Luteolibacter sp. Y139: one gene and its partner. The protein of the gene in region 1 binds, or shares a complex with, the protein of each later gene. Links are inferred from orthologs where the notes say so. Each region holds a gene or a part of one and is shown on either strand. Other genes may lie near its edges.

What was found.
Region 2: the proteins of WKV53_RS23995 (region 1) and lpxA are in contact, whole or in part, in a crystal structure (PDB 4J09), measured with the Escherichia coli proteins. The link is inferred for Luteolibacter sp. Y139 from one-to-one orthologs.

Annotation. Positions count from the first base shown.
Region 1 is NZ_JBBUKT010000012.1:127,234-142,452, reverse strand. What follows is about bases 6,691-9,582. They hold WKV53_RS23995 (MFS transporter), read right to left. Parts: upstream 8,825-9,582; coding sequence 7,556-8,824; downstream 6,691-7,555. Other genes in these bases: WKV53_RS23985 (alpha/beta fold hydrolase), read right to left, coding at 9,274-9,582; WKV53_RS23990 (hypothetical protein), read right to left, coding at 8,901-9,209; WKV53_RS24000 (beta strand repeat-containing protein), read left to right, coding at 6,691-7,452. Outside these bases: WKV53_RS24010 (fatty acid desaturase family protein), read left to right, coding at 1-617; WKV53_RS24005 (hypothetical protein), read left to right, coding at 614-1,543; more of WKV53_RS24000, read left to right, coding at 1,945-6,690; more of WKV53_RS23985, read right to left, coding at 9,583-10,272; WKV53_RS23980 (LOG family protein), read right to left, coding at 10,343-11,416; WKV53_RS23975 (nucleoside deaminase), read left to right, coding at 11,496-11,936; WKV53_RS23970 (class I SAM-dependent methyltransferase), read left to right, coding at 11,982-12,998; WKV53_RS23965 (pseudouridine synthase), read left to right, coding at 12,995-13,696; WKV53_RS23960 (lamin tail domain-containing protein), read right to left, coding at 13,781-15,219. UniProt on the Escherichia coli protein: Probably transports across the inner membrane the two dehydrated forms of N-acetylneuraminate (Neu5Ac), 2,7-anhydro-N-acetylneuraminate (2,7-AN) and 2-deoxy-2,3-didehydro-N-acetylneuraminate (2,3-EN).
Region 2 is NZ_JBBUKT010000008.1:204,620-219,933, reverse strand. The notes cover bases 4,462-7,448. They hold lpxA (acyl-ACP--UDP-N-acetylglucosamine O-acyltransferase), read right to left. Parts: upstream 6,376-7,448; coding sequence 5,548-6,375; downstream 4,462-5,547. Other genes in these bases: ccoN (cytochrome-c oxidase, cbb3-type subunit I), read left to right, coding at 7,220-7,448; WKV53_RS19575 (hypothetical protein), read left to right, coding at 7,071-7,223; WKV53_RS19580 (hypothetical protein), read left to right, coding at 6,479-6,997; WKV53_RS19590 (hypothetical protein), read left to right, coding at 5,227-5,541; WKV53_RS19595 (HIT domain-containing protein), read left to right, coding at 4,823-5,182. In the rest of the region: WKV53_RS19620 (DUF5069 domain-containing protein), read left to right, coding at 1-101; WKV53_RS19615 (type IV pilus twitching motility protein PilT), read right to left, coding at 106-1,548; WKV53_RS19610 (hypothetical protein), read left to right, coding at 1,709-2,443; WKV53_RS19605 (fumarate hydratase), read left to right, coding at 2,545-4,173; more of WKV53_RS19600, read left to right, coding at 4,224-4,461; more of ccoN, read left to right, coding at 7,449-9,757; WKV53_RS19565 (hypothetical protein), read left to right, coding at 9,765-9,941; WKV53_RS19560 (cbb3-type cytochrome c oxidase N-terminal domain-containing protein), read left to right, coding at 9,938-10,567; WKV53_RS19555 (hypothetical protein), read left to right, coding at 10,593-10,814; cytochrome c oxidase accessory protein CcoG, read left to right, coding at 10,965-12,368; WKV53_RS19545 (hypothetical protein), read left to right, coding at 12,375-12,521; WKV53_RS19540 (sulfite exporter TauE/SafE family protein), read left to right, coding at 12,604-13,302; WKV53_RS19535 (prepilin peptidase), read right to left, coding at 13,309-14,505; WKV53_RS19530 (TIGR03790 family protein), read left to right, coding at 14,628-15,314.

The DNA of each region.
Region 1 (15,219 bases):
TCACGTATGCATCCGTTTCGCATGACCTGGTGCATCGCACGCTGCGGCTGCCGGCTTGGCTGAATGAAACGCTGCTCTTTTTGATCGAGGGGCTGTCGTTTCGCTCCGGTCATGCGTTTCGAGAATCGCACCTGCACCATCACCGGAGGTTTCCCCATGAAGATGACCTGGAAGGTGCCGCGGCTCGCATGTCGTGGTGGCGCGCCTTGCTCGATGGCCTCATCGCCCAGCCTCGCCTGTGGGTGTGGGCGCTCATGCACACGACAGGACGAAAGCGGCTTTGGATTGCAATCGAGGGCGCGGTGATCATCGCGTGGGCCGCATGGTGTCTCGGGTCGCAGGTCGGGATGATCTATCTGGCGGTGACCGTGGCGGGAAGCTGGGTGTATCCGTTCATGACCAGCTTCATGCCGCACGATGCGACGGGCGACGATCCGCTGCGGCAGACTCGCTTGTTTCGCGGGAAAGTGGTGGCTTGGCTGAGCTTGGAGCACCTTTATCATCTCGAGCACCATCTTTACCCGCAGGTTCCTCACCAGCGCTGGCCGGAGCTTGCCAGGCGGCTCGATCCGTTTTTCGAGGAGCAAGGACTCAAACCGGTGGTGCTGTGGCGATGAACTCCGATGATTCCCGTAGTTTCCTATCGGCGTTGATCGGGGACGGCCGCTCCTTGATCTTGTTCACGGCGATCGCGCTGTTGTTCTCGGGTGGTGGTGCGATCTTTCTTTCGGTGACGGGACACTTCCTCCCGCACGATGTCGAGTTCCTCGGCATGCAACCGGTGGCGCTATGCGAGCTGAACCAATGCCGGATCGTTCACTTCATGATCCACGACCGTCTTTCGTTCGGCGGCGTGCTGGTGGCGATTGCCGTGCTCTATGCGTGGCTCGCGCTCTTCCCGCTGCGTGAGGGCGAGAGCTGGGCGTGGTGGACGCTGGCGCTCACGAATGCGACCGGCTTCGGCAGCTTCCTCGCCTACCTTGGCTACGGCTATCTCGACGGCTGGCACGCGTGGGCCACCTTGCTGCTGCTGCCGGTCACTCTGACAGGTTTATGGAAGACCCGCCGGCTTTGCTCGAAGCCTCTGGATTTCAGGGCGGCTGCATGGCCCGTGTCCTGGCGCAGCCGGCAGGCGTGGGGGTGGCTGCTGTGGATGATGTGGGGGAGCGGCCTCGTGGCGGCGGGAGCGACGATCCTGACCGTGGGGATGACGCTGGTCTTCGTCCCCAGCGACTTGGATTTCATCGGCTACACGCGGGAGCAACTCAATGCGATCAATCCGAGGCTGATCCCGTTGATTGCGCACGATCGAGCGGGCTTTGGCGGTGGCTTGTTCACGACCGGCCTGACGGTCCTCTGTATCCTGTGGAAGGCCGCACCGTCGAGGCATGTTTGGCAGGCGTTGACCGCCGCGGGAATCGTGGGCTTCGGCTGCGCGATCGGCGTGCACTACCCGATCGGCTACCTCGATTTCTGGCACCTCGCTCCGGCATGGGCGGGAGCTGCGGTGTTTGTCACCGGGGCTTGGCTCCTGAAGCGCTAGCGCCGCCGCCCACCTGGCGCACATCTGCCGGAAGATTTCCGCGTCCGGGTTCCTGCGAACCTTGTTGATAGCGGCAGCAAGGATCTAGCGGAAGTTCTCGTTCAGGGACAAGGTCGTCGCAGGCTGCTGGAGGGCGGCGATAACAAGCATTCAGTCCGCCGTCTTTCCCCGGAAGGAGCTATGTGAGGCAATATCCCTAGGACTTTACATAGGGAAATGCCGGATCGGGTACCCACCAAAAGGGGATAGACAGTGATTCAATTTGACTAAGCCCTACCGGCTGGGCTCATAAGAATCGATCCTCGGAAAATCCCCAATCCTTATCACAGGGGGATCTGAGTGTGATTTGTCATACGGCCTTGCAGAGCCGTGAGCAGCTTCAACCCAACCCCGTTAAACCCATGAAGTATCCATTCAATCCCCAAGCGCTGGCTTCCGCGGCGCGCCTATCGTTACTGACGACCGCACTGACTTGCTCGGTGCAAGCCGCCACGCTCACGTGGAATTCCGCCGGGCCCTCCAACAACTGGAGCACCGCCGCCGGCAATGGAAACTGGAGCCCCGGGGCCATCACCTGGGTCCAGAATTCCGACGCGCTGTTCGATGGAAGTTCAGGCACGCCGGAAGCCATCGCGGTCACGACCACCAACACGGTGAATGACATCACCTTCGCGGTCTCCGGTTTCAGCGTCACGAGCGCGGGTGCCGGATCATTCGTTCTGGCCAATGACCTCGCCAGCACCATCACGGTGACCAATGCAAGTGACAGTGCCTCGATCGCGGAAACGATCGCAAACAACGCCGGTTCGGCGAGCTCACTCACCAAGGCCGGTGCCGGCACGCTCACGCTGAATGGCACCGCCGCCAGCACCTATTCCGGAACCACCACCATCAACGCCGGCACCCTGATCGCCAGCCATGAAGGTTCGCTCGGCTTCGGCCCGGTGGTGAACAACGCGACGCTGAACGTCAACAAGGCCAACGTGACCTTCACCGGCTTGGGCAATGCGTTGAGCGGCGCGGGCACGACCAATGTCACCGCCCTTGGCACTGGAACCAACACGACCATTCTCAACGGCGACTACTCCAATTTCACCGGCATCTGGAACATCGGCGTGGGTGCTGCGGCAGGTGCAGGCAAGGCCCAGATGAATGGCGCGGACAATGCGGCCGCGACGATCAACATCCTCGCCAACGGCACGCTTCTTGCCGGCGCCGGGGTTCACAACGCCGCGGTCACGCTGGCGGGGGGCGATACCGGGGAATCCCTCGGCCAGCTCCGCGTCGACAACCTCAACACCGTTTGGGCTGGGCCAATCACGCTGGCTGGCGACATGACCGGAGCCGGGGACGGCATCATCGGCAGCAACTCCGGCCCGGTGACGATCAGCGGCACCATTTCGGAAAGCGGCGGTTCCCGTTCGCTGACCAAGGCCGGCGGCGGAACCATCGTCCTCACGGGTAACAACACCTACAGCGGACCCACGCGCAGCTTTGCGGGTAATATCAGCTCCGCGACCATCAAGAACACCGGCGTGTCCGGTCCGCTTGGCACGAATGCCGTCGTCTCGCTCGGCGGTATCGGAAACACCTCCGCACTCCTCTATACCGGCACCGGTGAAACCACCAACCGCACCTTCGATCTCGGCGGCACGACTGGAGGTGGCAGCATCAGCCACAATGGCACCGGCCTGCTCAAGCTCACTGCCAATGTGACCGCGAGCGGCCTCGGCAGCAAAACCCTCGGACTCAACGGATCCACCGCTGGCACCGGCGAAATCTCCGGCCAGATCCTGGACAATGCCACCGCTGGCACGACGACGCTGGCGGCCAACTTCGCCGCGGCAGCCACCACCATCACGCTCGCCTCGGTCGATGGCATCGTGAACGGAGCCACGATCTCGGGAACGGGGATCGCGGGCGGTACCACCGTGACTGCGGTCAACACCGGCACCAAGGTCGTGACCATCAGCCCCGCTGCTTCCGGTGCTGGCACCGCCGGTGCCGTCATCACGGTGGCAGGCGTGGTCAACCGGACCTCGGTGCTCAAGAACAACGGCTCCAGCGTGTGGACACTCTCGGGCAACAACACCTTCACCGGCGGCGTGAACGTCAATACCGGCGACCTCGTCATCACCAATTCCTCCGCCCTTGGCGTGGGGCCCAAGACCATCACGGTCGTCCCGTCCGCGAACCCGAGCAGCCTTAGCTCGCTCGTTCTCGACGGCAGCGGCGGTGACATCTCGCTCGCCAGCAACCTGTCGTTCACCACCAGCTTCGATGCGCTCTCTTTCCCGAATCCCCTGCCGATTCCCGGTGAAGCAGCGATCATCAACAACGCGGGCAACAACACGATCGCCGGCAATTTCACCGCCACTTCCGGCGGCGGTGGCACTGCCTTCCTTTCGAATGCCGGCAGCCTGACGATCTCCGGCACCCTCGCTGCGAATACCAGCAACCGCGGCTTCCATCTCCGCGGCGCTTCGAACGGCACGATCTCCGGAGCGATCACCAACGGCACCAATCCGGTCAACGTCCTGAAGGACGCCGGCACCGGCACGTGGACCCTTTCCGGAAACAACACCTACACCGGCAATACCACCATCACCGAAGGCACGCTCCGCCTCGACTACTCTATCAACGATAGCTCGAAGCTTGCCGATGGCGGTATCCTCAATTTCAACGGCGGCACGCTCGATCTGGCCGGCGGAACCCATACCGAATTCGTGGGATCCACGACCTTGGTGGGAGGCAAGACCAGCTATGTCACCCAAAGTAGCGGTGGCGCGAAGCTCCAGCTCGGAACCGTGACGGCAGGGGCTGGTTCGTCGCTGGTACTCGGCGCGGGTAGCATTGCGACGACCGACAGCACCAATACCAACGGCATCCTGCCGTGGGCTCGCGTGATGGTCGCCGGACAACCGGTGATCGGCACCAATTCCACCAATGACTTCGCCGGTCCGATCACGGCCTACGCGGGTGCCTATGCCGACGTCACCCGTCTCGGCCCGAGCACGATCCCGAGCGATCCCGCTGCGATCGTCCGCATCGTGAACGGCGGCACCGCCGGGAACATCACTCTGACCGATTCGCCGCTGAATCAGATCGGCTTCCTGCAGATGGGTGCTACCGCCGGGCCTGCCACCATCGCTCCGGCCAACGCCACCGACGTTCTCATGGTCGGCGACTTCAGCGGTGGAACGATCTGGCAAACGCCGACTGCCGACAGTCTCACGATCGGAAGCTCGGCCAACCAAGGGATGCTCACGACCCAATTCGGAACCCTCAATCTGGGCAACGACAGCCCGACTCATCCGCTGACGGTGAACTCGGTCATCGCAGACAATGGCAGCGATGTGATCAACGTGGCCACCGGCGGCAATTCCATCGTTCTCAATGGAGACAATACCTTCACCGGCTCGCTGACCGCTGGCACCGGCCTTCTGAGCCTGACCGGTGACAACACCTTTGATGGTGCGCTCACCGTCAACGCGGGTGCCACGGTGGTGCTCTCGGGTGACAACACGGGCCGACCTGCCGCCAGCGCCAACCGCACGGTCATCAATTCCAATGGCATCCTCCAGCTCCAGGCGAATCCCGGAAACACGGTCTCGGGCATCTCTTCGGCACTTTCGGTTGAGACCGTTGGCGCCGTGCAGCCGCTGGCTTTGAACGCGGGTGGCATTCTCCAGCTCCGCTCTGACAATCCGGTCACGTTCTCCGGCGGCAATGGTCTCGGCGGCCTGGGGAGCGCCACGGTCACCCTCGACGTGAACCAGCTTGGCTCGGGAACCGGCAATACCCTGACGATCGCTCCGGCGGGCTTCAACGTGAACACCACCACGATCAACGTGACCGGTGGCAATGGCTACTCGCTCGGCACGGGGATCATCAACAATGTCGCCGGCGGCGGGGTGCTGACGCTGAACCCCACCACGGGAAATCACATTCTCGGTGGCTACACTGCCAATGCGACTTTCTCCACCACCCTGGTGCTCGGCGGTACTGCCACCGGCAACCAAGTGATGGGAGCGATCAACAACCCCGGTACGTCCGGCGCGACGGCGGTGACCAAGTCCGGCTTCAGCACCTGGCTGCTCTCTGGCACCAGCAACTACACCGGCACCACCACCATTTCGGATGGGACGCTGAAGGCAGGCAGTGCAGGTGCCTTCGGAGCCAGCGCCTTGCTGAACATGTCGGGAACCGGCGTGCTCGACCTGAATGGTTTCAATGCCAGCTTCACCAACCTCGGTGCGGGTGCCACCACGGCCACCATCACCGATAGCAGTGCCGGAGCCGGTGTTTCCACGCTCACCATTCCCGCGCAGACAAACACCATCTCCAACAAGATCCTCAATGGTCCTAACAAGGCCGTGAAGGTCACCGTTCGTAATGCCAACACCGGCAACACGATCCTCGCGCTCGACAATCCGAACACGTTCTCCGGCGGCTTGCTTTTGGCACACGGCACCACCACCGGCACACGCCTTCGCATCACTTCGGCACCGGTCACGGTGGGCTCTGCGGGAGCGATCGTCAGCAGCCCGTTCGGAACCGGTCCGATCACTATCGGTGAAACCGCGACCGACAAGGCCGGCCTTCTGCTGGATACCGCCGGTGGCTACACCATCGCGAACGCGATCGTGTTCAATACCGCACTGGGCACCGATCAGGTTGGCATCCGGCTGGATACGGCGGGGCACACGTTCTCCGGAACCATCACGGCGAACCTGGCGAATGCGACATTCACCAACACCGGCGCTGCCCGCTTGACCGGACAGGTCACGGGTCCGAGCGGCTTCCAACTCAATGCCTCTTCGGTTGCCATCACCCTGGCGAACCAGACGGCGAATCCCAATGACTACGTGGGTGACACCACGGTGGGAGCCGGGACCTTCCTGATCCTCGGCGCTACCGACCAGATCCCCAACGGTGCCACGAAGGGCAGCGTCGTCAACAATGGCACGCTCAACATTGGCGGCTTCAATGACACCATCAATGGCCTGAGCGGCTCGGGTGTCGTCACCTCGACTGCCGGCGGCGCCTTGACGATCGGAGATGGCAATGCCTCGGCCACCTTCACCGGTAATACCGGTGGCGGCCTCAGCCTGGTGAAGACCGGCAGCGGCTTCCAGACGATCACCGGTGCGATCGGCCACACGGGCGATACCACGGTTTCGCAAGGCACCCTCGCGCTGAACCTCGCCTCAACCTTCGCCGATGGCTCGGACGTCCGCCTGAATACGGGAGGCACGCTGATCCTCACGGCCGCGGGCACCGATGTCATCGACCAGCTCTTCATCAACGGAGCTCCGCAAGCCGTCGGCAAGTGGGGTCGTCCTGGATCGATCGCTGCGCTCGGTGCGAACTTCGAAACGTCGCTGATCAGCGGTGATGGCTTGCTCAGTGTCACCACCTCCGGCAGCACGCCTTATGGCACTTGGATTGATAGCTTCTTCCCGGGAGAGACCAATCCGGCGATCATCGGCCAGACCGCCGATCCGGATAAGGATGGCGTGGATAACATCACCGAGTTCGCGTTCGGCGGCAATCCCGCCAGTGGCGGCGTGGGGACCAAGATCTATGTCTTCGCTGCCGATAGCGATATCGATGGAGATAGCAACAAGGAGCTGATCCTGACCGCGGCCATCCGCACCGGTACTGCCGCCTTTGGCAATGGCGCGCCGTCCACCGCGGCGTCGGTGGCCGATGGGATCACCTACTCGATCGCCGGCAGCACCACGCTGAGCGGCTTCCCGGTCACCGTGAATGCCGTTCCGACGGCGATCACGACGGGACTTCCTCCCGCCGGAGCCGGCTACAGCTACCGCAGCTTCAGTCTCGGTGGATCGAATGGACTGACGCCTGCGAAGGGCTTCCTCCGCGCCAGCGTCACCGCTCCCTGATAGAATTCATAGGGTAATTGGGCATGGCGGCCATCCCGGATCGGGGTGGCCGCTTTCCTTTCTGGGGTGTCGACGTTCCGTCGACACGGCGTAGATCGCCACTTCACTGATCCTCCTCCGCCGGCAGCAAGAGCGCGAACAAGGCCGCGGGAATGAACAGCCACGAGGCCATCAGCAGCACACCGGCGAAGTCGCCTTGCACCTTGTGTTTGGAGATCCCGAAGAACACCACGCCCGCTGCAGAAAGGATGCGGCCGATATTGTAGCAGAAACCCGCGCCGGTGCTTCGCAGCAGCACGGGGAACAGCGGAGGCAGGCACATCGTGAAGAGGCCGAAGCAGCCCTGCATCAGCCCCGTGATCGCGAAGAGGAAATAGACCGTGTGCAGGTCATGGCCGCGTGAGAACGTGAACCACATCACGAGGAAGTAGCCGCCGAGCATCAGCGCGATCGCCTTCCCGTAGCCCATCACATTCGCGAGAAAGCCCGCGACGAAGTTCCCGATGATGGAGCCGACCATGATCCACAGCAGCGCCATCACAGTCGCGTGGTCCTTATCCGCTTTCAGTGCACCGACCTCGGGCAAGCTCCGGATGTAGCTCTGTTGCCAGAACATGAAGGTCCAGTGTGCGGTGAGCGAGACCGCGCAGATCAGCATCACCTTCCACGTGATGCTGCGCACTTTCGGCCCGAAGAGTTCGCGGATCTTCGGCGCGGGCTGGTCCTTGCGCGCCTCGCTCCACTCCTCGGTCTCCGGCACCGACTTGCGAATCCACAGCGTGATGAAGGCGGGCACGATGCCGACGAGGAAGATCCAGTGCGGCGGGTGACCCGCGAGCAGCGCTCCCGCCACGCACGCGAGCAGGATGCCGCAGTTCACCGCGCTCTGCAGCGTGGCGGCGATCCACGGCCGCCACGACTTCGGCCACGTTTCCGAGAGTAGCGATGCACCCACCGCCCATTCGCCGCCGATGCCGAGCGCGGCGAGGAAACGGAACACCATCAGATGCCACCACTCCGTCGAAAAGAACGAGAGGCCGGTAAAGCAGGCATAGGTCAGAATGGTCAGCACCAGTGCCCGGCTCCGGCCTAGCAGGTCTGCCACGCGCCCGAAGAAACCACCACCGAGCGCCCAGCCGATGAGAAACGCGGCCTGAATGATGGACGCCTTCTTGCCCACCTCCGGATCCGACTCGCCGGTCGAAAGCAGCACCGCCACGAAGGCCGTGGCGACCAGCGTGTAGAGGTGCATGTCCAGCCCGTCGAACAGCCAGCCGAGCCAGGCGGCCACGCCAGAGCGCACCTGCTGCAGCGAGAGATCGCGGAGCCGGCGGACCTCTCGGTCGCTATGGGGCGCGGGAAGGGTGCTCATGGAGCTGCCGACCATCGACAACCCCGCGACCGTGACAAACCGATTCAGCGGCATGAGCCGCACGGCCGCCGTCCCGTCACTCGCCCCGCTTGTCCGCGGTCGGCGGTGTGGCGATGACGCCGCCACCACCCGGGCCGACCGGCGCGGTGGCCGTCATGTCGTTTCTGGTCGGCAGTGTGTTCTCGAGAGGCGGCACCATCATGCCGCTTTGCGAGTTCACCAGCTTGTTGGGTGGCACCGCCGGGGTCTCGCCGGGATCGGGCCGGGGTTTGTTGACGGGCTTGGCCGTGCCTTCCGTGGGAGGCGGCTGATCGACGACGACGTCCTTCTTCGCGCAGGCGGCGAGTCCGAGGGCAATCAGGAGGCAGCAGACGGGCTTCGTCATCGGACGGAACCTTGGAACAGCCACCGCGGCTTGGCAATCGCGAAGCCGGGCGAGGCCCACAGGCTCATTTTTCGATGTCCGGGAGCTTCACCAGCCACTTTTCCACGTCACCGATGACCTGGTCCCTCTTGTCGTCGTACATCAGCAGGTGATAGCTGTCCGGATAGTTCTTTAGGGTGCGGTTGGCCTCCTTGGGGATGGTTCCGTAGAAGTCCGCGACGTCCTTGTCGCTGCTGAAGAAGTCCTTGCCGCCGTGGAGCACCAGTGTCGGCACCGCGAAGGTGCGGGCGCAGTCCGGCATGCTGTCGATCAGGTCGCTGAGTGTCACCAGCAGCCGCAGCGTGTGCTTGTCGATGTGCCAGGAGTTCGTTTCGGCCTGCTCGGAGTGCAGGGTGTCATGGGTCATCTGGACCTCCTGGCCTCCAGCGATCGTCTCCAGCGAGACCCGGGCCGTCGGGGCGACTTCCGCGGCCCCGCGGACGAGGTCCTTTTTCCACTTCGGGAAATCCTCGCGGAATTTCACGACCGGCGAGGACAGGACCAGGGCGTCGCACGGTGGCGCCTGGCCCGCGGCGACGGCTTGCTGATAGGCGTGGGAAATGATGAGCCCGCCCATGCTCTCCCCGAACCACACGATGCGGGCGTGCGGGTGCTTGGCGCGGACCATGGCGGAGAATTTCCCGAGATCGCTGAACCAGAGGTTCGGGTCATCGATGTCGCCGCGGCGCGCCTTGAGCGGATCCTTTCCCTGGCCGCGGATCTCATAGGCATACACGGCGATCTTCGGCTGCTCCTTGAGCAGGCGCTTGCCGAGATTCTCGTAGTCGATGGAGGCTCCGTCGAAGCCGTGGAGGGCGACCACCACGGTCTCCGGCGTGGCATCCGGCCGCATCCACTTGCGATAGCCGAAGGTCTCATTGCGCACGGCTTCCTCCGGCCGGTTGGCGACCAGTGAGTAATTCGTGGCGCATTGGGTGAGCAGGAAGGGCGCAAGCAGGAGCGCGCCCAGCCGTGCGGCCGTGCGTGCCCGGGTGCTCCCGGCGCTGCAGGAAATGCGCTTCATCCGTTGCGAAAATGCCATCTCCAGCCGGGGACGGCAATCATGCATTCCACAATTGCTGGCAGCCCGGCCGTTAGACCGGGGCCGCTTCGCGCTTTGGCAGACCGCGCTGAATGGCAGGCAGGATCTCGCCCAACTCGTTCGCCACCACGAAGTCGCCGGCCGGGCACATGCCGCTCAAAAGGTCGATGAGCGGGTCCCAGAAGCGTACTCCGGCCGGGTTGGCGCGGTTGAAAAGCACCACCGGCTTGCCCGTCATGAGCGGATTTTTCTGCTGCTTGAAGATCATCAGCGCGAGCAGCTCCTGCACGGTGCCAGCCCCACCGGGGAAAATTACGAAGGCGTCCGAGTTTTCGATCATCACCTCCATGCGGGTGTAAATATCGGGCCGCAGCCAGAAGCTGGAGAGGCCGTCGGGCAGCCCTTCGAGCTCGATGATGTGCGGGACGTTCGAGCCCGCGGTCCAGCCGCCGGCGCCCACCGAGCCCTCCACCACGGCACCCATGATGCCGGAGCGACCGGCACCGGAAACGCAGCCGAGGCGATTCACCGCCAGCAGGCGGCCGAGTTCCTCGCCGTCGGCGAGATAGGCCGGATCTTCCAAAGTGGCCGAGCAGAAGACGCAGACATTGCCCGCATAGTCGGACGGCACCGGATTTTCGAAGGACGTGCCCTTGCACTCGCCGATCTTTTCGCGGCCGGCATCCGGAACGCCCTTCTCACGGCCCAGTTCGAGCGTTTCCAAAACACCCTCCGGGCTCTCCGCGGCGAGCAGGAAGTCGCGGTAGTTCTGCTTGATGGTGCCCATCTTGTTCAGGTGGGTGAGCACCGAGAAGAAGGGGTCCCAGGAAAAGTCGGTGTTGAGGATCACCGTTGGCTTGCCGGCCAGATTGCGGTCGAGCGTCTGGTAGCCGACGAAGATCGAGATCGCCTTGAACATGTCTTCCAGCGTCGCCCCGGGCGTGAAGACGAAGGACTCCGCCTCGATGATCTTGCGCTCGATGTTGGAGAGCGTGATGCGCTGGTCGCCGTTCGAATTGTAGATGTCCCAACCGGCCCCGAAGAGCAGGTAGAGGAGGCGGGCGCGGACCGCACGGCCCGGGTCATCGGTGCCGAGAACGGTTCCAGAAAGTCTTACTTTAGGCATGAGATTCGCTAACGTGGGCTGATTTTAGCAGACGCCGTGCCGGAGATATCGGACGGTTTCAACAATGGAGACTAACGCCATGGATCCCTTCCTACAAGCCGCCATCTCGGAAGCTGCTACGGGTCTTTCCGAAGGTGGCATCCCCATCGGCAGCGTCATCGTGCGCCAAGGCATCATCCTCGGGCGAGGCCACAATCGCCGCATGCAGCAGGGCAATCCCATCCTCCACGGCGAGATGGATGCCCTCCAGAATGCCGGCCGCCTGCCTGCCCATATCTATCGCGAGTGCACGCTCTACACCACGCTCTCGCCCTGCCCGATGTGCACCGGAGCGATCCTGCTCTATGGCATCCCGAAGGTGGTCATCGGCGAGAACCAGACCTTCATGGGCGAGGAAGAGCTGCTGAAGAGCCGCGGCGTCCAGATCGAGGTGGTGCAGAGTCCGAAGTGCGTGGACCTGATGCGCCGCTTTATCGAGGCGAATCCGACGGTGTGGAACGAGGATATTGGCGAGCCGTGATTTCACGCTTCGCAGGCGAGGCCTCCGGTGTGCATCGTCCGCGGCGTGAGCCCCGCCTTGGAAACCCTGCTGCTGCCCTTTTCGCAAGGGGAGATCGCAGCGCCGTCACGGGCCTTGTTCCTCGGGGCGGAGCCGCATCCGGACTTGAAGGCATGGCCGCAGGTTACTGGCTGGCAGCCGCTGAAACCGCTGGCGGAGGCGTGGGAGAAGGCGGGCTTCGCGCGAGTCGACGAACCGTCCGGCACCTGGCCGCTGGTACTGCTGCTGCCGGGAAAGTCGAAGGACGAGACACTCGCGGCCTTCGCGAAGGCGCATGATTTGTTAGAAGATGGTGGCACGCTGGTGGTGGCGATGGCCAACCTTGGCGGTGCGCAGCGCTTCGAGAAGGAATTGGAGAAGGCGGCGGGCAAGATCGCTTCTCTCTCGAAGCACAAGTGCCGCGCCTTCCACGCGGTGAAGGATGGCACCTGGGATGAGGCGTTGCTCGCCGAGTGGCGCGCGCTCGGTGTACCGCGCGAGGTGGGTGGCTTCCTCGTCGAAGCCGGCGTCTTCAGTGCGGATCATGTCGATCCCGGCTCGGCCTTGCTGGTTGAAAATCTGCCGAAGAATCTGCGCGGCGCGGTGGCTGATCTTGGCGCGGGCTGGGGCTATCTTTCCAAGGCGGTGGCCGAGACCAATCCGGCGGTGAAGGCGATCCACTTGTTCGAGGCCGATGCACGGGCATTGGCATGCGCGCGGAAGAATCTCGGCGAGGGCAACTTCGAGTATCACTGGCACGACGTCGTCGCCGGTGTGCCGGGGAAGTACGAGGTCATCGTGAGCAACCCGCCGTTTCACACCGGGCAAGCGACTGACATTCACTTGGGAAGAGCCTTCCTCCGCGTTGCCGCTGCGGCGCTCCGCACCGGCGGACGATTGCTACTCGTTGCGAACCGTCAACTTCCCTACGAACCCGAACTCGAAGCGCTTGGCCTAGTCTGGCGCAAGCCGGTCGAGAACTCGACCTACAAGCTGCTGTTCGCCGAGAAGCGGATGGGAACCTCGAACGACTTCCGCAGATGAAACTGGTGAAACTACTCGCAAACCTTGGCTACGGCTCACGCAGCTATGTCGAAGGCTTCCTGCGCAAGGGCGTGGTGACTGACATCCAGGGCCGCGTGCTCGGCACCAAGGATTTCCCTCCCCATGCCGAGATCTTGTTCAAGGGCGAGCCGCTTGATCCGCCTGCTCCGCTCACGCTCATGTTTCACAAGCCCGCCGGCTACACCTGCAGCACGGACGATCCCGGAGACACCATCTACGACCTGTTGCCTCCGCGCTACGCCCTGCGGAACCCGGTGCTCAGTCCCGTCGGCCGCCTCGACAAGGACACCACCGGCCTGCTGCTGATGACGGACGATGGCCAGCTCCTTCATCGCCTGATCAGCCCGAAGCATCACGTGCCGAAGACCTATCAGGTCACGCTCGATCGTCCCCTGGAAGGACACGAGGAAGCGCTCTTCTCCAATGGCGAACTCGTCCTGCGCGGCGAGGACAAGCCGCTCTTGCCCGCGACGCTGGAGGTGCTCGGCGAGAAGGAAGCCCGGATCACGCTTGAGGAAGGCCGCTATCATCAAGTGCGCCGTATGTTCGCCGCGGCTGGCAATCACGTGCTGGAACTCAAGCGAGTGTCGATCGGCGGGCTTGCCTTGCCCGATGACCTCGAAGAAGGCGAATGGCGGATCCTGGGAAGTACGGAACTTGCCGTAGTTCGCCAGTGAGTCGCCGATATCAGGATCGTGACCGCGTAGCGGTCCGGGATCTGTCCGCGGTTTGATGGGAAGGAACCTCCTGCCGAATAGATGTCACGGCTTCCACGTCGCGCGCACGCGCAGGAAGCGCTTTGCCCCGGTGGCCGGTGTGGCGTCGCGGAAGACCGCGTGCTCGATGCCGGAACCGAGCGGCGTCGTTTCCGCGGCGGTGCTTCCGATCACCGTCCATTCGCCTTGGAGGCTGTCGTTGGCGAGGAGTTCGTAGAGGACATCCGTGGCTGTTGTAGGGCGGCGAATGCGCACGGCCGCATGCTTGGCCGCGGCCACCGTGCTCCACGTGAAGATCACGTCCGGCTGGTCGGGTACCAATGGCTGCGTGGCGAAGGCATACTCCTCGACATTGCTGCGGCCGTCGCCGTCGGGATCGGCGGAGGGGCCGGACGTCGCGGATGCGGCGAGCTGCGCCGGCGTGAAGGTGGCCGTGGTCCACGCGTCGAAGGTCCCCGGTGCGAAGACATCGGCAGTGCCCGGCGAGCCGCCGATCGCACCGCTGACGGCCCAGCCTTCCGGGTCGTTGTCTCCCGCCGGTTCGGTGGGATGACGGCGAACGAGCGAGACTCCCGTGCCATCGGCGGCGGTAGGCCACGGGGAGGCATCATCGTAGTTCACGCTGCGGATCACGCTGTCGCCGGGCGTGTAGAGGATCAGGTTTTCACCGGCGTTATCGAGCTTGCCCGAGTAGTGGCCGGCTACCGGCAGATTGTTGCCGTAGCGGTGCTGGAAGGCATCAAGGTTCCCCACCACCAGCACCCGCGCGCCGGGTGCGAGCGTGCGGCCGGTGGCGGCTCCGGTGAAATTGAAGCTCACCGCACCATAGAAATATACCCCATCGAGATCGACATACCGGTTGCTGGTGTTGAGCAACTCCACAAACTCGAAGTCACTCCCGTCTTCGAAGCCCGCGGTGATCTCGGAGGGCGAGGGATCGGCCGGGTGGTAGTGGATCTCGGAGATCGCGAGGTTCGACGGCGACGCCGGATCGGTATCCAGCAGGAAGGTGGCCTCCGTCATCGCGCTCCAGGTGGCACCGCTCAAGGCACGGGCACGCAGCTTGCGCTCGCCGGTTCCCGTCAGGAACAGCGGCGTCGGCGTCGATGACCGGGTGGCGGTCAGCGAGAGATTCATGCTGATGTCGGAGCTCGTGGGAGCGCTTTGGTGGATCTCCACGGCGATGACGTTGTTGCCGGCGAGCAGCAGCGCGGGATTCACCTGGGTCGTGGCCAGGGTGTCCTCGATGTTATTACCCGCGTAGTAGTTGTAGGCAGGGTCCACCGGCAGGTTGCCGGCGATGCGGGTGCCATTCAGGTAAACGGCGTAGGCATCGTCATACTCGACCGTGACATTGAGGTTCGTGATCTGGCCGGGATTGGTGACCGAGAAGGCACGACGGAAATAGGAGGTCGCCGTTTTCTGGCCCGGCGAGACTTCGGTGATCGGGATGATCGTGGTTTCATCGCCATCGCCGTACCCGA
Region 2 (15,314 bases), on another replicon or contig:
CCGAGAGGCTAATCCAGCGCAAGGCCGAGTCCGGTCTCCAGGATCGCCACGACATCGTGACCTTCATGGACTACATCGAGGCCGACGACAGGCTGCACTAACAGGTCACTCCATCAGGTGCTGGAGAGCTTTCGGGTCCATGGCGTGACGGACAGCCGTTTCGCGGTCGATGATGCCCTTGCGGACGAGGGAAGCCAGCGAACGCTCAAGGGTGACCATCCCCTCCTCCACCCCGGTCAGCATGGCGGTGCGGACGTAGTGATCCTGCCCTTCGCGAATGCCGGTGGCGACGGCGGACGTGACGATGAGTTTTTCGATCGCGGGCACCAACTTCTTCGCTTTCGTTGGAACGAGGCGTTGCGAGACCACGGCGCGGAGGGACAGGGCGAGCTGTGTCCGGATGTGCGACTGCTGGTAGCCGGGAAAGACATCGACGACGCGATTCACCGCCGAACTCGCAGTGCCGGAGTGCAGCGTGCCGAAGACCAGGTGGCCGGTCTCCGCCGCCGTGAGCGCCGAAGAGATCGTATCGAGGTCCCGTAGCTCGCCTAACAGGATGACGTCCGGATTCTCGCGCAGGGCAGCCCGCAGGCCGGTGCTGAAACTTTCCACATCTGTTCCAACCTCCCGCTGGTGGATGAGGCATTGGTTATCCCGGTGCTCGTATTCCACCGGGTCCTCGATCGTGATGACGTGCCGTGACCGGGTGCGATTCAAGTGATCGACCAGTGCGGCGAGTGTCGTGGATTTCCCCGAGCCCGAGGTGCCGGTGACGAGCACGAGGCCATTGGGGAAGGAGACGAGATCCAACAGGTCCTCGGGCAAGCCGAGGTCGGTGAGCGGCGGGATCTTTTGACGAATGGGCCGGAGCGCGGCAGCCACTCCGTCGCGATGGCGAAAGACATTGATGCGGAAACGCCGACTGCCACCGGATAGCTCCCAGCGGGCGGCGAAGTCGGTACTGCCGCTTTCCTCGAACTCGCGACGGGCTGCATCGTCGGGGATCAGCTCCAGGATCTTCGCGGCGTCGGGCGGGTCGGCTTCGAGGAAGGAAAGGGTGCCATTTCTCCGCACTCGCGGATGCTTCCCCGAAGACAGGAAGAGATCGGAAGCGTCGAGGGCAGCCGCCTGATCGATGAGCGCGAGCAGATCCGGACCGGAGCGGGCGGGCGGCGGACTTTTCGGCGTGGCAGGCTCGTGCGACTTGGCGAAGTCGGCCACCGCCTTGGTGAGAGGATCCTCCTCTTCCGCGGCTGGCGGCATTGCTCCGGCGGCGTGGATTTCGATCCGGAGTTCCCCTGCCGACGGAAGCACCGCATAGCCAAAGGCTCCATCGGCTGCGCGGAACGTCCCTTCCTTCCGTGCCGAAAGTTCATCGCCGGTGATCTCCTTCACCATCCGCGCCAGCATGTCCTCCCTGAGGGCCGGCATCGACAGCTCGATCGTTTCCCCGCCTTTCAGCAGGTACGGGACAGCGTCCGAGACCAGAACTAGGCGCTCGGCGCGCTTCTCTAACATCAGTTTCAGGAAGGTATCGATGACTGCCATGGCGCGCGTGCTTTTCCAAATGCCGCTCGGGGCACGGTTCGTCTCCAATCGATGCGCCCGCGAGCGGAAATGAAAGCTTGCGGATCATTTAGGATTTCTTAAATATCGCCTCACCTCCGCTGCACCGTCGGTCCAGTTCGCCGGTGCATCCCTCAAAACGATGCGGTTCCCCACGCTCACGACCGTTCTGTCTTTTGCCGCGCTGGCCTTGCCTGCGTTGGCCCAGACGTTGCAGCCGGATCTGGAGCAGCGTTATGAGTCCGGGCAGTATTTGATCACGCTCGGTGCCTCTTCGGTGAATCAATATGCCGGAGCGGATCTGCGGACGGGTCCGGGGGGCGCGTGGATCTTCGATTTCTGTGCCGACTTCGGCGCGGGCTTCAACGAAAGCACTCACTACGACGTGAGTTCGGGCTTCGGCAGCCTGACGCTTGCCCAGTCCGACGACATCTCCGCCCTGCTCTACAATACCCTGCCGGTCTTCGACGGCATGGTGCGCGACGCGATTTCCGCCAGCGGTGGCGATTGGCCGGACGCCGGGTATGGCGGCTACAATGATCTCCTCGCCTACTCGGCCGGCATGCAGCTCGCCTTGTGGGAAATCATCCACGATCCGGCATCGGGTAATCTCGACAGCGGGAACTTCAGCGTCGACACGGTGGCGGACCCGGACATCGCGCTGGGTCGGAGCAATGCCGAGACCTTCCTCGCCGGTGTCGCTGGCGGCTGGACCTACCAGCCCGGATTCACTTTCCAGTATGCCAAGCCGGTCGATGCCGGGAATGACCCCGTCCCGAACGGCCAAGACCGTCTCTGGGTCGTGGTCCCCGAGCCTTCGTCCGCCTTGCTCGGTGCCTTCGGCCTGCTGGCCCTGCTGCGCCGCCGCCGCGCCTGAAACCATCCTCCCCAACGGATCCCCGTCCGGCCCCGTGCCGGCGGGGATTCAATTTTTTCCCGGGACTGGACGCCCCGCGGGCCGTGCCTAAGCTCCCCCGCATGTCCGAATTCGTCTATCAGGATCCCTTCCCGCTCGGTCCCGACACGACCGAGTATGAGTGCCTCACCACGGAGCACGTGTCGGTCTCGGAATTCGAAGGGAAGCCGGTCCTGAAGGTCGCGCCGGAAGGTCTCGCGCTGCTTGCGAACGAGGCGATGAAGGCGATCAATTTCACGCTGCGTCCGAGTCACCTCGCGCAGGTCGCCGCGATCCTCGATGACCCCGAGGCGACTGAGAACGACCGCATGGTCGCGCTGATGCTGCTGAAGAATGCAGAGATCGCTGCCAAGGGCATCCTCCCCGCTTGCCAGGACACCGGCACCGCGACAGTCGTCGGCAAGAAGGGCCAGCAGGTGTGGACTGGCTGTGATGACGCCGAGTGGCTGTCGAAGGGCATTCACAAGACGTATCAGGAGGAAAACCTGCGCTACTCGCAGACTGCCCCGCTCACGATGTATGACGAGGCGAATACCAAGACGAACCTGCCGGCGCAGATCGACCTCTATGCCTCCGACGGTGACGCCTACAAATTCCTCTTCGTCAGCAAGGGCGGCGGCTCGGCCAACAAGACTTTCCTCTATCAGGAGACGAAGGCGCTGCTGAATCCGAAACGCCTGAAGGAATTCTGCGTCGAGAAGATGCGCTCGCTGGGCACGGCTGCCTGCCCGCCGTATCACCTCGCGATCGTCATCGGTGGCACTTCGGCGGAGACCTGCCTGAAAACGGTGAAGATGGCTTCGACGCGCTACTATGATGCACTGCCGACCTCCGGCAATATCCAAGGCCAGGCATTCCGCGATCTGGAGCTGGAGAAGGAGCTGTTAGGATTGGCACAGCAGATTGGAATCGGCGCGCAATTCGGCGGGAAATACTTCGCGCTGGATGTCCGCGTGGTGCGACTGCCGCGCCACGGTGCCTCCTGTCCGGTCGGCATCGGCGTCTCCTGCTCCGCCGACCGCCAGGCGAAAGCGAAGATCACCAAGGACGGGATCTTCCTTGAGAAGCTGGAGAAGAACCCCGGCCGCTTCATCCCGGAGAAGTATCGCGACTGGAAATTCAAGGGCGTGGAGATCGACCTCGATCAGGGCATGGAGAAGACCCTCGCCACGCTGAGCAAGTACCCGGTCACCACCGCGGTCTCACTGAGCGGCACCATCATCGTCGCCCGCGATATCGCCCACGCGAAGCTCAAGGAAGTCCTCGATGAAACCGGCGACTTGCCCGCCTATATCAAGGACTACCCGGTCTACTACGCCGGCCCGGCCAAGACTCCCGCGGGCTATCCGTCAGGCTCCTTCGGGCCGACCACCGCAGGCCGCATGGACTCCTACGTGGATCTCTTCCAAAGCCACGGCGGCTCGAAGGTGATGCTCGCCAAGGGCAACCGCTCGCAGGCCGTGACCGATGCCTGCAAGGCCCACGGCGGCTTCTACCTCGGCTCCGCTGGCGGCCCCGCCGCCCTGCTCGCGAAGGAACACATCAAGAGCCAGGAAGTCGTCGAGTATCCCGAGCTCGGTATGGAAGCCGTGTGGAAGATCCGCGTGGAGAACTTCCCCGCCTTCATTCTCGTGGATGACAAGGGCAACGACTTCTTCAAAAAGATCAACGAGTGCCCGGTGTGCGTGTGAGCCCAAAATCCCGGTTTGCCGCCAAACAGCATATCCTATAGTTTCGCACCATGACCGCTCTCGCGAAAGCATCGCCTCTTTCAATCGCTGACTACCTTGCCGGCGAGGAAGTCAGCGATGTGAAGCACGAGTATATCGGCGGCACGGTTCACGCCATGGCTGGCGCGACGAACCGGCACAATGTCATCGCCACCGATGCCCTTGTTCTCCTCGCCGTCCAGCTCCGGGGCAAGCCCTGCCAGCCTTTCAACGGCGACACCAAAGTTCGCATCGAGTTCCCCGATCACACCCGCTTTTACTATCCTGACGCGATGGTCGTCTGCCACCCCAACCCGGCAACCGACCACTTCCAAGACCAACCGGTAGTCGTGATCGAAGTCCTAAGTGAATCGACTCGCCGCGCTGATCTTGGCGAGAAGCGTGACGCTTACCTGACCGTCTCCTCACTCAAGGTTCTACTTCTCGTCGAGCCCGACGGGGCATCGGTCACAGCCTACCGCCGCCGTTCCGAAGGCGGATTTGCCGTAGAGCATTACGACGGTCTGGAGGCTGCCGTTCCCCTACCGGAAATCGAAGCCTCGCTGCCGCTGGCCGAACTCTATGCACGAGCGGAAATCGAGGGTTGATTTCCTCCTTCTTCCCTTCCGCCGTGGCTGGCGACTTCTACTGCGACTCCGTTCTGAGCGGCCGTGTCCCCGTCACCGTGGTGGCGGAGACGGACCGGGTGCTTGCCTTCGAGCACACCCGGCCGACTTGGGAGATGCACGTGGTGATCATCCCGAAGCAGCACATCGCGCGGCTGGTCGATGTGACCGATTCGACGTTGCTTTCGGAGCTTCTCGAGGTCGCGGTGTCGATCATCCGCGAACGCGGGCTTGCGGAGACGAACTACAAGATCATCACGAATGGCGGCAGCTATCAGAGCACGCCACACTTGCATATCCATCTGGTTTCCGGGGTTCCACTCGATCCGGCCAATCCCGCTCAGGCAGGCGAGATGACGGTCTAAACCGCTGGCTTGTCTTGAAGGCCAGTCAGGCTAGGCTCATCCGGATGAAATGGTCCGTTCTGCCCCTGCTCGCCGTCCTCGTTCTCGGCTCGTGCAAGTTCAAGGCTGTCGTCTCGACCGGGACGGAACTGAAGGGTCAAGGCATCACATTCCAAGTCCCCGACGAAACTTCATCCTCCTCGTCAGGGACGGGCGGGATCGAATTCAACGGGGAGAGCGTGAAAGCAAAGACCGACGGCAAGACCTTGACCGTGGATGGCAAGGACTACGGAGCCCTCAAGTCGGGCGACGTGGTCAATCTTCGGGACAAAGGAAAGGTGCTCGTCAACGGAGCCGAGCGGTCTCCGGTGACGCCCTGAGTTCGCCTACCGCGAGATCCCCCGCTGCGAGCGCTCGATGAACTCGATCAGGTGCTTCACCGGCTCGGAGTTCGCGGGGCGATCCGCTTTCAGCGAGCTGAGCAGGTTCGCGAGGTTGCCGTCCTTCTTGAGGAAGAGCTTCTTGTAGGCCTTCTTGAGCGCCTTGATGTCGTCCTCGGAAAATCCGCGACGCTGTAGGCCGACGAGATTGAGCCCGCGGGTCGCACCGGGATTGCCATCGACGATCATGTAGGGCGGCACGTCCTGCACGATCTTCGCGCAGCCGCCGATGATCGAGTGGCAACCGATCCGGCAGAACTGGTGGATGGCCGCGAGACCGGAGACGATCGCGTGGTCTGCCACTTCCACGTGACCGGCGAGGGTGCCGTTGTTGGAGAGAATGATGTGGTTCCCCAGCTGGCAGTCGTGGGCGACGTGCGAGTAGCAGAGGAACAGGTTATCGCTGCCGATCCGCGTCGGAGTATGGGCGTGAGTGCCGCGGTGAACGGTCGTGTTCTCGCGGAAAACATTGCGGTCGCCGATTTCGAGGTAGGTCGGCTCGCCCTCGTACTTGAGGTCCTGGGTTTTCCCGCCGATCACGGCGAACGGGAAGAACTCGTTGTCCTTGCCGATCCGGGACGGACCACCGAGCACGACGTGGGAGTGGAGCACGCAGCCGTCGCCGAGTTCGACTCCGGCCTCGATGACGCAGTAGGGCCCGACGCGAACGTTCGCGCCGAGCTTGGCTTCCGGGGAAATGATCGCCGTCGGATGGATCACAGGCGGGATTCCGAACGACCCGGCGCGGGATGGCGAACGTTTTTTGCGCTGCATTGCCTTCCGGTCCCCCTCGCCGCTAGCTGATTTCAGAAAATCCGCGCGCCTTTTCGAAACGGATGCGCAGCAGAAGCCCGCCCGGACTCCTACGCTCCGGGTCATGCTCGCCAGCAATCTACCCGCCTTCCATCGATGGTTCCTCGCTCCCCGGACCGCTGCGCCGGGCGTGGTGCTTCATGGCTTCCCGGAGCTTCCTGCCGGCCTCGCTCCTGCGATTGCCCGACATTTGAATGAGTTTGACGATGACGCAGCAGGCAGATGGACCGCCTTCGCCCCGGAATTGATCCAAGCCATCTCCGAAACGCCGACCCAGCGGAGTCTGCTGGGCATGGACGACGGCTGCAAGAATTGCCCGCCGAACAGCCCCTGCAGCCGCCGCAAGGTACTGGGGGCGCTCGCCCGGCGCGGTCATGCGGTGCTTGATGGCCTCCTTGCAGTCGAGGGATGCGTCGATCTCACCAACGTCTTCCGCGTCTCCTTGGGACCGGCGCCCGCCGACGGGAAAGGTCTCCACCTCATCCTGCGGCCGGAGCTTTTCAGCGACCGCTCGCTGCCATCGATCATCGGCGACACCTACCTTGAGTGGAGCACCACACGCGAGATGGCGGACACGGTTTGATAGAATCCGCGCACTCTCTGGCAAGCGGCGCGGGGACGGGTTCATGCGGCCGCATTTTACTGGCCGTGATGCCATGAACGTCATCGCCCTGACCATCCTCGTGAGCTCCTGCCTGGCCGGGATCTTCATCTTCTGCTTCGCCGGCGAGTTCCGCCGCTCGCGCCGTTCGTCGCCCGAACGCGATTCCCTGCTGCCCCTCGACGACGACACCCCGACTTCGAAATGAACACCGCGACCGCCAAGACCACCACTATCACCTACGACGACCGCACGGTGCGGCAGTTCATGATCGCCTCCATCGTGTGGGGCATCGTGGGTATGCTCGTCGGCGTGATCTGCGCCACCCAGCTCTCGTGGTGGCAGATGAACGGCAAGTTCATCGAGACCATCACCGGCGGTTTGTTCAAAGGCGAGGGCCTGCAATACATCACCTTCGGCCGTTTGCGACCACTGCACACGAATGCGGTGATCTTCGCCTTCGTCGGCAACATGGCCTTCGCGGGCATCTACTATTCCACCCAGCGATTGTGCAAGACGCGCACGGCCTCGGATCTCCTTTCCAAGATCCATATGTGGGGCTGGCAGCTCATCATCGTGGCGGCAGCGATCACCCTACCGGCAGGTCTCACCCGCGGGAAGGAATACGCCGAGCTGATCTGGCCGATCAATATCGCGGTCGCACTGGTCTGGGTGATCTTCGGGATCAACTTTTTCTGGACGCTGGCCAAGCGCAATGAGCCGAGCCTCTACGTCGCGCTGTGGTTTTACATCGCCACCATCGTGACGGTCGCGATGCTCTATATCGTCAATCACCTCTCGATCCCGACTTCGTGGATCCACTCATACCCGATCTTCGGCGGCCTGCAGGATGGCCTGGTGCAGTGGTGGTATGGCCACAACGCCGTCGCCTTCTTCCTGACGACCCCGATCCTCGGGATCATGTATTACTTCCTGCCAAAGGCAGCGAACCGGCCGGTCTATAGCTATCGTCTCTCAATCGTTCACTTCTGGTCGCTGGTCTTCATCTACATCTGGGCCGGGCCTCACCACCTGCTGAATACCTCGCTGCCGCGCTGGCTGCAGATGCTTGGCATGCTCTTCTCGCTGATGCTGTGGGCTCCCTCGTGGGGTGGCATGTTGAATGGCCTGCTCACCTTGCGCGGCGCATGGGCGAAGCTGCGCACCGATCCGGTGATCAAGTTTTTCGCCGCCGGGATCACCTTCTACGGCATGGCCACGTTTGAAGGACCGCTGCTTTCGATCCGCGCGGTGAATGCACTCTCGCACTACACCGACTGGGGCATCGGTCACGTCCACTCCGGTGCGCTCGGCTGGAATGGCTTCATGGCCGCCGGCATGTTCTACTGGCTGGCTCCGCGACTGTGGAAAACCAAACTGTGGTCGAGTTCGCTCGCCAACATGCACTTCTGGGTCGGGCTCGTCGGCATCCTGCTCTACGTGACGGCGATGTGGACGGCCGGCATCACGCAGGGGCTGATGCTTGGCGAAGTCGCAGAAGGCGGCACCACGCTGAAGTATGAGTTCGTGGAAACGCTCAAGGCGATCCAGCTCCCCTACATCCTGCGCTCCTTCGGCGGCGGACTCTACCTGCTCGGCTTCTTCTTCTGCGCGCTGAATATCTTCATGACCGCCCGCTCGGGCAAGGCGACCGATGACACGGTGGAAGTCGCCGTGCCGGAGAAGACCTACGATCGCCTGCGCTTCGGAGAAGCCCTCTTCAGCGATCCGGTCGCCTACTGCGTGGCCGCGCTCGCGATGATGATCCTGTGGTTCTTCCTGCCGCCGCATGCCGACAAGGCCGCGCTGCTAGCCACGATCCTGCTGGTGATCAAGGCCGTCCGCGTCTTCAAGGCCAAGGGCGGTGCCTGGGACCAGTGGCACGAAAGCCTGCTGCGGAACTACCTGCCCTTCACCTTGCTCACTTTCATCGCCGTGGCCATCGGCGGCAGCGTCCAGATCGTCCCGTCGCTGCTGGTAAACCGCGAGAAGAACATCGAAGGGCGCTTACAGGAACTCTACACACCACTCGAGCTCGCCGGCCGCGATCTCTACGTCAGCGAGGGCTGCTACAACTGCCACTCGCAAATGATCCGCACGCTGATGCCGGATGTGATGCGCTACGGCCGTGCCGGCGTGAAGGACGACTTCTCGCACCTCGGCGAGTCGCTTTACGATTACCCGTATCAATGGGGCTCCAAGCGCACGGGGCCCGACCTCGCCCGTGAGGGCGGCAACTTCGTCCAGGGCTCGGACAAGGTCCGCTCCGGCAAGCGCGACAACAAGTGGCACTGGTTCCACTTCATGAACCCGCGTTGGGCGAATGACGACTCGAACATGCCCCCTTACCCATGGCTCTACGAGCAGAAGACCGACTTCAAATCGCTGCCGAACAAGATCGCCGTCCAACGCCAACTCGGTGTCCCCTTCCCGGCATGGACGAAGGATGAGATCGACCAGCAGGCCCGCGAACAAGGCATGGCCATCGCCCGCTCGCTCTTCGAAGGATCTTCACCCGTCGGCTACGAGCCGATGAAGGGCGCGAGCACCGAGGAACTGGTCCGCCATTTCTCGGAAAGCCAAGTCGTCGCGCTGATCGCCTACGTCCAGAAGCTCGGCACCTACCACGAGATCCACAAGGACGGCCCGCCCGCGGCAGTGCCGCTCGATCCGGACAGCTACCGCAACGTCACCGACAAGACCAAGGCCTTTGGCAAGGGCGAAACCTCCGCCAACCCGTGATACTGCCATGTTCAAACGCGTCATCCTCGAAGACTGGGCGACCATCGTCCCGATGATCGCCTTCGGCGTCCTCTTTACCGTCTTCCTCGTCACCACGCTGCGCGCGATCCGCCTGAAGCCAGACGAGCAAAAGCGCATGGCCGACCTTCCCTTGAACGATTCCGACAAACCTTCCGATCCATGAATCCCGACGACGAGATCAAACGCGGCGACTACGCCAAGGAGAAGGGCGAGGTCATCCTGCGCGAGCACGAGTACGACGGCATCCAGGAATTCGACCAGAAGCTGCCGAACTGGTGGCTCTTCACTTTCTACGGTGGCATCGTGTGGTTCGTTGCTTACTGGGTGCTCTACTACCACACGGCTGTCTACAAGACGGACCAGCAGCACATCATCGCGGAGGTCACCGCGCTTCAGGAAAAGAAGGACAAGGAGCTTGCTGCCACGCTAGCATCGCTCGATGACGCCACGCTGATCTCGAAGTGGTCCACCGATCCGTCGATCGTGACATCGGGAGAAGCGACGTTCTCGATCAATTGCGTCGCCTGCCACGCCGCCGACTTGAGCGCTACCATGAACGTGGGCGGCAACAAGATCCCGCTGCCCGGCCTGCCCCTCACCGACGGCCAGTGGAAGTATGGCGCGAAGCCGATGGACATCTTCAACCTGATCAACAAGGGCACGCCAGCCGACTCCCCCGGCAACAATGGCGCGAAGATGCAGGCCTGGGGACAGATGCTCACGCCGAAACAGATCGCCGAGCTGACGGCGTTCCTGATTTCGAGGAATCCGAAGGACTTCGGCGGCTGAGTGCTGCCTTTACCGATCCCCCCAAATGAAAACCAACGAAACCGACCACCACCACGATCACCCACGCTTCCGCGAACGACTGTTCCAAGCCATTGTTCAGCCTGTTCCCGATGGTTTGGCGCTCTGCGAATTCGAATGTTCGAAGACCGAATGTTCGATGGATGAATGGCGAAGCTGCAAGAGACGGCTGGAAGCGCTCAGCCCATGTAGCGGGAGGGCTGCGCTCTTCCGGCGGGGCGATGCTTGAAGGGGAAGCGCCGCTTGAATTGCTGATGCGACCCGTGCCCAGCCGGAACGACGCAGTCGTTCCGCTACAGGTGGAATCCGCGGACTCTCTGCGAGAGGATGCGCAGTCACGGAGCCGCCGGCCTGCCACCGTTCCCCTGTCCGCTCCATCATGTCTTCCCCGGTCCAGAAGCGTCCGAACCTCGATTCCGTCACCACGATCAATCAGGATGGATCGCGCTTTTTCCTGCACACTGCGGACGTGTCGGGAAAGTGGACCACCGCGCGGCGGATCTTCGGCGCTTTCTTGATCGCCATCTACATCGCGCTGCCGTGGATTCCCATCAATGGCAACCCGGCCCTGTTCTTCGATGTCGAACAGCGCCGCTTCCACGTCTTCGGCCTGACGCTGGTCCCGCAGGACCTGTGGGTGATGTTCTTCGGCGTCACGGGACTGGGCTTCACGCTGTTCTTCGTGACTGCATTGTTAGGCCGGCTGTGGTGCGGCTGGGCTTGCCCCTACACCGTCTTCCTTGACCACGTCTTCCGCCGCATCGAGCGCTGGACCGAGGGCGATGCGGTCGCGCGCCGCAAGCTGGATGCCGCGTCGTGGAGCGCTGGGAAAATCGCCCGGCGCGGGACGAAGCACCTGCTCTACGCGATCTGCTCCGCGCTGATCGCCCACGTCTTCCTCTCCTACTTCGTCTCGATCCCGCGGCTCTACGAGCACATGCATGAGGGACCGTTGGCGCACGCGACTTCGTTTGGCATCGTCATCTTCCTCACCGCATCGTTGTGGTTCTGCTTCGGGTGGTTCCGTGAGCAGTTCTGCGTGATCATGTGCCCCTACGGCCGCTTGCAGAGTGCGCTGACCGATGACGACACGGTGAACGTCGGTTACGATGAAAAGCGCGGCGAGCCCCGTGGTTCCAAGGGCAAGGTGACGGGCGACTGCATCGATTGCCGGCGTTGCGTGAATGTCTGTCCGACCGGCATCGATATCCGCAATGGCCTGCAGCTCGAGTGCATCGGCTGCGCCGCCTGCATCGACGCATGCGACGACATCATGACGAAGATCGGCCGGCCGAAAGGACTGGTCCGCTACGATTCGTTGAATGGCCTCACCGGGAAGAAGCGCCGCCTCATCCGCCCGCGCGTGATTGCCTACACCATTCTGGGAGCGCTGGGGCTGATCGCCTTCGCGATCGCGGGCTGGAGACAAGCGCGGCCCTTCACTGCCGACTTCACCCGCATGCGCGGCCAACCCTTCTACACCGATGCCACGGCGGTGCGAAACCACTACCAGGTCCGCTTCTACAACAAGCGCAACCAGCCCGCTCGTTTCACGCTGCATCTCTCCAACGCGCCGGAAGGCTACACGCTGAGCGGCGCCGATACCTCCATCGAGGTACCGCCGGGCGGAGAGATCACCCGCCCCGCCATCGTAGTGGCTCCCACGACAGCTTATCGCGGAGCCGCCGACCTCGAAATCGAAATCCATGCAGAGCCGGGTGACGTGGTGCTGCGTCACCAGATGCGTTTCCTCGGCCCCGAGCCTTCCACTCCTCAACCCTGACCCATCATGAACTCCGAACGTCCCGCCTTCTTCGTCCGCCATCCATGGATCTTCGTCTGCTTCGCCTTTCTGCTGCTGATCACGGCATGGACCGCTCTTATCACCGTGGCCGTGAAGCAAGCCCCGCAGCAGATCGAAATTAAGGCCGAATGACGAATTTCCGAATGACGAATGAAATGCCCTGAACAGGAGCCCTTCGACATTCGGACATTCTGAATTCGTCATTCCCCACACCATGGACTTGACGCTCGCCGGAGCCCTCGTGGCCGGACTAGCCACCAGCTTGCACTGCGCTGGCATGTGCGGTCCGCTGGCGTGCGGAGTCGGCATGATGGCGAAAAGCGAGAGCGAGCGCATGACCGCGGCTTCGGCCTACCACGCGGGACGGCTTTTCGCTTACAGCACGATTGGCGCATTGTGCGGGGCACTGGGAAAAGAGCCGCTCGGCTGGTTCTTCCATTCGCCGGCGGTGCTGCTGCCGTGGGCACTGGTGGCAGCGCTGCTGCTGTTAGCCACGGGCTTGGAGAAGAAGATCCCACGCCCCGCCTTCCTGATGCGCTTCATCGCGAGGCTGCGTTTCAGGACGATGAAGCTGCCGGTGATTGCCGGCGCGGGATTGACTGGCCTCTTCACGCCATTCCTTCCCTGTGGGCCGCTGTATGCGGTCTTCCTCGCGTTGCTTGCCTCGGGATCCGCGGCGCGTGGCGCGGAGGTGGCGCTCGCCTTCGGCCTCGGCACGGTGCCGCTGCTGTGGGTGGTGCAGCATCAATTCCAGCGACTGCGGAAGAAGCTCACGCCCACCGGCATGGCTCGCATCCAGCGCGGACTGGCCCTGGTCACCGCTCTGGTGCTGGCGTGGCGCTTGCACGATACGCTTCCGGTCCGAACCCCGGAGGTAGTGCAGGAAAAGGAACTGCCATCGTGCTGCCACTGACCGGCTTTAGTGGCCGATCGTGAACCTGCTAAAATACCATTCGGCGAGCTTCCATCCGCCGAACATCCAGGTCAGTGCGCCAAGGATCAGGAAGGGGCCAAAAGGAAGCTGCTTGCCAAAACCGATCCGACCCAAGACCGCGGCCACGATCGCAAAGAGGGACGCCGAGAAGAGGCTGAAGAAAACACCGGCCCAACCGAAGAAGGCGCCGATGGCTCCCATGAGGTGCACGTCGCCCATTCCCATCGCCTCGCGAGGGATCACGGCGCGGGTTCCCTTTCCTTCCAGCGACTTCAGCTCATCCAGCGGGATCACCGTTCCCCCGGGCAGTTCCACGCTCTGTTCCCGGATCGTCACTTCGCCAGCTCCATGGCTCTCGCCATTGGCAATGACTTCCGTCGCGGTGAGGATCAGCCGGTCGGTCTTGCGGTAAAAGATGTCCCACCATGCGGTCTTCTCGTCATTCATCTCGAAGAAGATCGGGTCCACGTCGTTCTCCGGCTCGATCAGCTTCCATGCGACCGGCTCGGCGAATTCCATCTTCTTCTTCCCGAAGGCGAGCTTTCCTAACAGCACCATGCACCAAAGGCCGCAGAAGCCGATGATCCAGCCGAGCACGGACTGCTTCAAGCCATCGGCCAACAACGGATCGAGGCTGGCCCAGCCGGAGAGATCCGGCAACCGGGGCCACAGTGCCGCCGCGCCCAAGCCCACGATCGAAATCGCCGTGGTGAACGAGGTCGGGATGATCAGGTGCTCGATATCGATGAAGGCAATCGCCACGAACAAGCCGGCCATGATCCACAGCGGCAGCAGTGCGCCGAGCTCCGGCTTGAGGAAGAGACCGAGCGGCACCGAGGTCTGGAGAAACCACCAGATCGCCGCGAAGAGCACCGCCGTCAGCAGTTCCACCCCAAAGTAGCGGAAGGCGATCGGAGCCCGGCAGTTCGCACATTTCCCGCGCAGCCACAGCCAGCTGATCAGCGGGATGTTCAGGCGCATCGGGATGTCCGCCTTGCACTTCGGACAGAAGGAGCGCTTCGGCTCATTTACCGACAACCCGATGGGCACGCGATAAATGACCACGTTCAGGAACGACCCGATGCAGGCGCCGATCAGGAAGGCCGGCACGTACCAGACGGGATGGGCCAAGGATGGGAAAATCTCGATCAAGGTGGCGGCATTCAATCGCAACAAAAGCATTTCGGAAATCCGAAATTTCTGCCGGTTCCGGCCCCCTCCCCGGGCTTGCCTCGCCGTCTCCAACAGGCATTGTTCGCCGGGTGATGCGGCGACTCGGCTTATTGTTATGTTTTTGCGGGGTTTTGCAGGCCCTGCCCGCACCTCCCGAGCCCGCGTCGGTGGCGGTGCTGTTCAATTCCACGTCCGAGGATTCGAAGGCACTGGCGGAGTTCTATGCCAAGGTGCGCGGCATTCCCGCGGACCATCTGGTGGGCTTGGAACTTCCGGATGCGGAGGAAATCTCCCGCAAGGATTTCGATGACAAGCTGCGCAACCGGCTGATCCGCGAGTATGACCGCCGCGAGTGGTGGGTCCGCGGCCGCGATGCCCAGGGGAACTTGTCGCCGACGCAGTCGAAGATCCGCATCCTGGTCTGCATGCGGGGCGTGCCGAGCCGGATCGCCGGCACTGGACCAGCGCTTCCGCCGCCGCCGGGAAAGCAGCCCTTCACCGACACCACCCAGGCCGCGGTGGATTCGGAGCTGGCCCTGCTGGGGAACGAAGGCGTGCCCGTCGAGGGCATGGTGAACAACCCCTACTTCAAGCAGGAGAAGACCGCCGCCGAGGCGAGATTGCCGATGACCCTGGTGGGACGCATTGACGGGCCGACCAAGGAGATCTGCGGGCAGATGATCAAGGACGCGATCGAGACGGAGCAGACCGGCCTGTGGGGAATGTCCGTCGTCGACCTGTCGCAAAAGTATCTCGAGAGCCCGGAAGGTGACCCGGCGATGGAGAAGGTGGCCAAGGCCCATCGCGATGCTGGCATT